2 regions of the Methylorubrum podarium genome follow, and region 1 is predicted to be linked to the other one. Evidence: riboswitches for the same ligand, from Rfam matches in the RefSeq annotation. Region 1 holds a riboswitch; the other holds the start of a gene.
The links. Region 1 has a riboswitch for thiamine pyrophosphate ahead of thiC (phosphomethylpyrimidine synthase ThiC). Riboswitches for the same ligand answer to the same signal wherever they lie in the genome.
Positions count from the first base shown of each region.

Region 2: it holds a riboswitch for thiamine pyrophosphate, as region 1 does, so the genes downstream of both, thiO (glycine oxidase ThiO) here and thiC (phosphomethylpyrimidine synthase ThiC) in region 1, are expected to answer to the same signal.

Region 1 is NZ_JBELQE010000067.1:36,157-39,559, forward strand. Features, by position in the region: gene thiC (phosphomethylpyrimidine synthase ThiC) at 1-1,808, opposite strand, end outside; TPP riboswitch at 1,882-1,987, opposite strand; gene ABS772_RS11580 (hypothetical protein) at 2,257-2,517, shown strand; gene trhA (PAQR family membrane homeostasis protein TrhA) at 2,527-3,207, opposite strand.
Region 2 is NZ_JBELQE010000018.1:13,092-16,494, forward strand. Features, by position in the region: gene ABS772_RS02545 (adenylate/guanylate cyclase domain-containing protein) at 1-1,085, shown strand, start outside; TPP riboswitch at 1,208-1,330, shown strand; gene thiO (glycine oxidase ThiO) at 1,409-2,626, shown strand; gene thiS (sulfur carrier protein ThiS) at 2,623-2,835, shown strand; gene thiG (thiazole synthase) at 2,840-3,403, shown strand, end outside.

The DNA of each region.
Region 1 (3,403 bases):
TCGGAGAGCGGCTTGGCTTGGCCCAGCACCACGCCGGCCTCCTCCATGGCGAGCACGTCGGCGCGCAGATCCTGCGTGATCTTCATCGAGCAGAATTTCGGGCCGCACATCGAGCAGAAATGCGCGACCTTGTGCGCGTCCTTCGGCAGGGTCTCGTCGTGGAAGCTGCGCGCCGTGTCGGGGTCGAGCGAGAGGTTGAACTGGTCCTCCCAACGGAAGTCGAACCGGGCGCGGCTGAGCGCGTCGTCGCGCAGCTGCGCGGCGGGGTGGCCCTTGGCGAGGTCGGCGGCGTGGGCGGCGATCTTGTAGGTGATCACGCCGGTCTTCACGTCGTCGCGGTTCGGCAGCCCCAGATGCTCCTTCGGCGTGACGTAGCAGAGCATCGCCGTGCCGAACCAGCCGATCATCGCCGCGCCGATGCCCGAGGTGATGTGGTCGTAGCCGGGCGCGATGTCGGTGGTCAGCGGGCCCAGCGTGTAGAACGGCGCCTCGCCGCACTCGCGCAGCTGCTTCTCCATGTTGACCTTGATCTTGTGCATCGGCACGTGGCCGGGGCCCTCGATCATCACCTGACAGCCCTTGTCCCAGGCGATCTTGGTGAGTTCGCCCAAGGTCTCCAGCTCGGCGAACTGGGCCGCGTCGTTGGCGTCGGCGATCGAGCCGGGGCGCAGGCCGTCGCCGAGCGAGAACGACACGTCGTAGGCCCGCATGATGTCGCAGATCTCGTCGAACCGCTCGTAGAGGAACGATTCCCGGTGCCCGGCGAGGCACCAGCGCGCCATGATCGAGCCGCCGCGCGAGACGATGCCGGTGGTGCGCCGCGCGGTGAGCGGCACGTGGGCGAGCCGCACGCCGGCATGGATCGTGAAGTAGTCGATGCCCTGCTCGGCCTGCTCGATCAGCGTGTCCTTGAAGACCTCCCAATCGAGCTTGAGCGGGTCGCCGCCGACCTTCTCCAGCGCCTGGTAGATCGGCACGGTGCCGATCGGCACGGGGGAGTTGCGCACGATCCACGAGCGGATGTTGTGGATGTTGCGCCCCGTCGAGAGGTCCATGACCGTGTCCGCACCCCAGCGGATCGACCAGACCAGCTTCTCGACCTCTTCCGCCGCCGAGGAGGTGACGGCCGAGTTGCCGATATTGGCGTTGATCTTCACCAGGAAGTTGCGGCCGATCGCCATCGGCTCGAGTTCGAGGTGGTTGATGTTGGCCGGGATGATGGCGCGCCCGCGGGCCACCTCCTCGCGCACGAATTCGGGGGTGATGAAGGGCGGCACCGCCGCGCCGAAGTTCTGGCCGTCCGCCAGCGCGGCCTCGGCGCGCTCCAGCATCTGCTCGCGGCAGGCGTTTTCGCGATGCGCGACGTAGATCATCTCCTCGGTGATGATCCCGGCGCGGGCGAACTCGTACTGCGTCACCATCTGCCCGGCCTCGGCCCGGCGGATCGTGCGCTCGGCCGGGCACGGGGCGACGAGCTTGTCGGCCGCGGCGAAGCCGTTGTCCTCGGGCTTCACGTCGCGGGGTTTGACCGCGGCGTAGCCGCGCCCGACGATCCAGGGCTCGCGCACCGGGGCGAGACCCTTCTCGAGGTCGATCGCCGCATCGGTCTCGGTATAGGGGCCCGACGGATCGTAGACCCGCACCGCCTCCTCCTTCGGATCGGAGAGGGCGATCTCCCGGAAGGGCACGCGGATGTCGGGCCGGCCGGGGGCCCCGGCATAGACTTTTCGCGAGCCCTGGACCGGGCCGGTGGTGACGCTGGCAGGGCTGCCGTTGGGAAGATCTTTGGGACGGACGGGTGCGTTCATCGCTGTCGCTCCTGATGGGGGAGGCGACCCGTGGTCCCGACGATGGTGCGGATGGCCGACGCTGCTTCGAGCAGCGGCCAGTGGTTCCCGTCCCTCCGCCGGTACGAGCCGGATCAGGTTCAAGGGTCAGGGCGCCAGCCCACTCTCAGCCCCTTTTCGGGGCCCCCCTCGGAACGATTCCAACCTCTGCCTCGACGCGATCCTTGTCAATCCTTTGCCGGGACCGTCCGATTCGGAGGAGACATTTTTCCGGTTCGGAAGGACTCGGCCGTGACGGCGGGAGCACGGCGCGAAAGCTTGATCGGGTGGCACGGATGCGAGCCACGGTTTCGACGAAAAACTCACCAATTGCGGCAGGAACTCCCTTTTGGCGACCGCGAGGCGCGGCTTGGGTGTGGATGACGCCCGGTCGGCGGGTGGCCATGCGCCCGCCTTTTCGCGACACACGATGGCGATGAGCACGATCATCCCTTTCCGCCGCCCTGCCCCCGCGAAACCGGCCCGCGCCGGTTGCGACGTGGCGGCCGTCGCGGGCGACCTCCTGGTCGTGCTGGATCAGCTCGAAGGGCTGGTGGCGCGGGCCGCCGTGATGGACCGGCCGCGGATCGAGGTGGAGCGCAGCGTGCAGCACCTGCTCGACGCGATCAGCGCGGTCGAGCGCGCCTCGGATACGCTGGGCGAGGGCAGCAGCATCTCCGAGCCGGCCTGACGGCAGGGCTCACGCCCCGGCGTGGAGCACGCTCGCCATGATCGTCCCGTAATGGCACGCGGTCGCGGCGAGGACGAAGCTGTGCCAGATCGCGTTCTGGAACGGCAGGCTCCGCCAGACGTGGAACACCACGCCCACCGAGTAGAGCAGGCCGCCGACGGCGAGGAAGCCGAGGGCCGACGGAGTGAGCCCCGAGATCACCGATTCGTAGGCGAGCACGCCGCTCCAGCCCAGCATCAGGTAGAGCACGATCGAGACCCGGTCCCAGCGGCCGGGCATCAGGATCTTGATGGCGATGCCGGCGAGCGCCACCGTCCAGATCAGGGCGAGCAGGATCCAGGCGACGGGGCCGGAGCCCACCAGCGCCACCACGGGCGTGTAGGTGCCGGCGATCATCAGGTAGATGAAGGCGTGGTCGAACCGGCGCAGGATCCACTTGCGCGGACTCACCGGCCACATGTTGTAGGCGGCCGACGCGCCGAGCATCGCCAGCATCGCGGTGGCGTAGACCAGCAGAGAGGCGCGCTCGATCCAGCCGAGATGCGTCAAAGTCGCGGTGACCACCAAGCAGACCGCGCCGAGAAGCCCGAGGACGAGACCCGCGATGTGAACCGCACCGTCCGCCCGCAATTCGTGCGGCGTGTAGTTCCAGGTCAGCGCAAGCGGGCGTCCGTCCTCGGCCAGAAACATCCTCTGCTCCCGTGTTGGCGAGGTATTTAATTCTATAGTGCCGCGAGTCGTTCCATCATCGAACTAACGACCAAGTGGTCTTCCACCGAAATTGTCTCCGCGACGACTGGCCTCCAACCATTGCGCCGCAAGATAAGCCAAATTTTATGCTGCATCGCAGTCGCCCGCGGCGCTGTTTCCAGCATCGGGACCGACA
Region 2 (3,403 bases), on a different contig from region 1:
TGCCGATCGACCGTGCCTCCACCGCCATCGACACGCTGCACTCCGAGTATTCGGGCGTGGGCCGCGTCTGGACCCGCGGCGCCGGCTCGACGGTGCGGCTGTTCCCGCACGGCGAGGTCTCGACGAAGGCCTATCATGCCAGCCCGTTCTACGTGGTGCATGAGACAGGCGAGTGGCTGAGCCTCGATCTCGCCGAGACGGCCGACGACGCCTACGCCATCATTCCCGAGCTCAAGGCCGCCGGATACACGCACTACCTCGTCGCCCCGTTGATCTTCACCAACGGCACCAAGAACGGCATCACCTTCGCCACGCGCGCCGAGGGCGGGTTCCGCGACGACGACATCGCGATCCTGCGCTTCGTCATGCCCGCCCTCGCCGCGGTGATGGAGATGCGCCTGCTCAACAAGCAGCTCGACACGGTGCTGCGCATCTATGTCGGCGACGAGCCGCACCGGGCGATCCTTTCGGGCGACATCCGGCGCGGGCAGGTGCGCCGCATCCGCTCGGCGATCCTGTTCGCCGATATGCGCGACTACACGCGCCTGTCGGCCGACCGGACGCCGGAGGGCGCGGTCGATCTCCTCAACGCCTTCTTCGACTGCCTCGTCCCGCCGATCGAGCGGGAGGGCGGCGAGGTGCTGAAATATCTCGGCGACGGGCTGCTCGCGATCTTCCGCGAGTCGGGCGACGACCTCGGCGGCGCGGCCAAGAGCGCGCTCACCGCGGCGCAGGCGGCGCTGGCGGCGCTCACCGAGGCGAACGCGGTCGGGCGCTTCGGCGAGGGGGAGCGGGCGGTCGATGCTGGCATCGCCCTGCATCACGGCGAGGCGGCCTACGGCAATGTCGGCTCCGGCACCCGGCTCGATTTCACCGTGATCGGCCGCGACGTGAACCTCGCGAGCCGCCTCGCACGGCTCAATCGCACGCTTCAGGAACCGCTCCTGATGTCGAAGCCGTTCGTGGACTTCCTCTGGGGCGATCCCGAACCGCTCGGCAGCCATGCGCTGGACGGGTTCGATGAGCCGATGACGGTCTACCGTCCGAGCCGGAGACCGGCCGCGAAGGCCGCCGCCGCGGAATAAATTTCTCTAAAAACTCGGGTCCGTCGCTCCATTGCGCGCGACGCGCGGTGCATTCCGTGGAGCGAATGGCCCGATCACGGTGCGGGAGGGATTGACCGCGGGCTCGCGCGGGCCCACATCCGAAATGTTCCAGGGAGATCCCCGGCAAGGGGCTGAGAAACCGCTATCGCCGTCACCGGCAGCGCGGAAATCCTTCGAACCTGATCCGGCTCATACCGGCGTAGGGATTGGACCTGAGGGTCGCTCCATCGAGCGGACCCCGCTTCTTCAAGAAGCACATGGTGCCGGTTCCTGCGGGCAGACCCGTGGAAGGCCCGTTTCCGATGTCAGATCTGCTGACCTCCCCGATCGGCCAGCGACGCTCCCTCGCGATGCGCCCGCGCGCCGCCGACCTGCCGCAGCGCGCCGACGTCGCCGTGGTGGGCGCCGGGCTGATCGGCCTGTCGATCGCGTGGCGGCTGGCGCAGGCCGGCCGCTCGGTCACCGTGGTGGAGCGCGGGCGCGTCGGCAGCGGCGCGAGCCTCGCCGCGACCGGCATGCTGGCGCCCGCCGCCGAGCACGAGCCCGGCTCCGACCTGCTGCTGCCGCTGGCGCTCGAATCGCTGCGCCGCTGGTCCGGCTTCCGCGACGCGCTCCAGGCCGCGTCCGGCAAGGGGATCGATTATCGCGCCGACGGCACCCTCGTCATCGCCATCGGCCGCGACGAGGTCGAGCGCCTGCGCTTCCGCCACGACCTGCAGCGGCGCTCGGGCGTCGAGGCCGAGTGGCTGTCCGGCCCGGAGGTACGCGCCCGCGAGCCGCTGCTGCGCCCCAACGTCACCGCGGGCATCCTCTGTCCGCTGGACGCGCAGGTCGATCCCCGGCTCGTGATGGAGGCGCTGCTCGGCGCCTGCGAGGCGGCCGGTGTCGCGATCGTGGAGGAAGTCGCGGTGGAGGGTTTGGAGCGCCGGGGCGGGCGCGTCACCGGCCTGCGCGCTGCCGGCCGCGTGCTCGCGGCCGAGACGGTGATCCTCGCCGCCGGCGCCTGGAGCGGGGAGACGGGCCTGCTGCCCGACGACCTCGCGCTGCCGGTGCGCCCCCTCAAGGGGCAGTCGCTGGCACTGCGCACCACCAAGCGCACCGGCACCCTCTCCCGCATGGTCTGGAGCGAGTCCGTGCACATGGCGCCCAAGGGCGACGGGCACCTCATCGTCGGCGCCACGGTCGAGGATTGCGGTTTCAACGGCGGCGTCACCGCGGGCGGATTGTTCGCCCTGCTGGAAGGGGCGCGCCGCGTCCTGCCCGGCATCGAGGAGATGGAGATCGACGCGGTCTGGAGCGGCTTCCGCCCGACTTCGGACGACGACGCGCCGATCATCGAGGAGGCCGCACCGGGCCTCGTCGTCGCCACCGGCCACCACCGCAACGGATATCTCCTCGCCCCCGCCACCGCCGACGCGGTCGCCGCGCTGGTCGGCGAGGGGACGCTGCCGGATTTCGCCCGCGGGTTCGGCCGGGCGCGCTTCGCCTCGAACGAGGACCGGGGGAGGGCCGTGGCATGAGGCTGACCGTCAACGGAGAGCCTTGCGAGCGCGAGGCGCCGGATCTCGCCGCCCTGTTCGCGGCGGAAGCCGAGGAGCGGGGCATCGAGAGCCCCGAGGGCATCGCCATCGCCGTCAACGGCCGCGTCGTGCGGAAATCCGCCTGGGGCCAGACGGCCCTCAACGAGGGCGACCGCATCGAGATCGTCCGCGCCATGCAGGGAGGCTGAGCGCATGAACCATCACGACACCACCCTCGCGCAGGCCGCGGCCGGGGACGACGCGCTGGAGATCGCCGGCATCCGGCTCTCCTCGCGTCTGTTCATCGGCACGGCCGGCTATCCGAGCCAGGAGATCATGGCCCAGTCGGTGCGCGCCTCGGGCGCCGAGGTCGTGACCGCTTCGATCCGCCGGGTCTCGCTCCAGGGCCACGGCTCGGACACCTTCCAGAAGCTGAAGGGCGCCCGCTTCCTGCCCAACACCGCCGGCTGCGAGACGGCCCGCGACGCGATCATGACCGCCGAACTCGCCCGCGAGGCGCTCGGCACCGACTGGATCAAGGTCGAGGTGATCGGCGACCGCGAGACGCTCTACCCGGACGTGACCGAGCTGCTCGAAGCCTGCCGCCACCTCGTCGACGACGGCTTCACGGTGCTGCCCTACTGCAACGACGATCCGGTGATCTGCGAGCGGCTGGCCGATCTCGGCTGCGCCGCGGTGATGCCGATGGGCTCGCTGATCGGCTCCGGCATGGGCATCGCCAACCCGGCCAACATCGAGCTGATCTGCCGCCGGGCG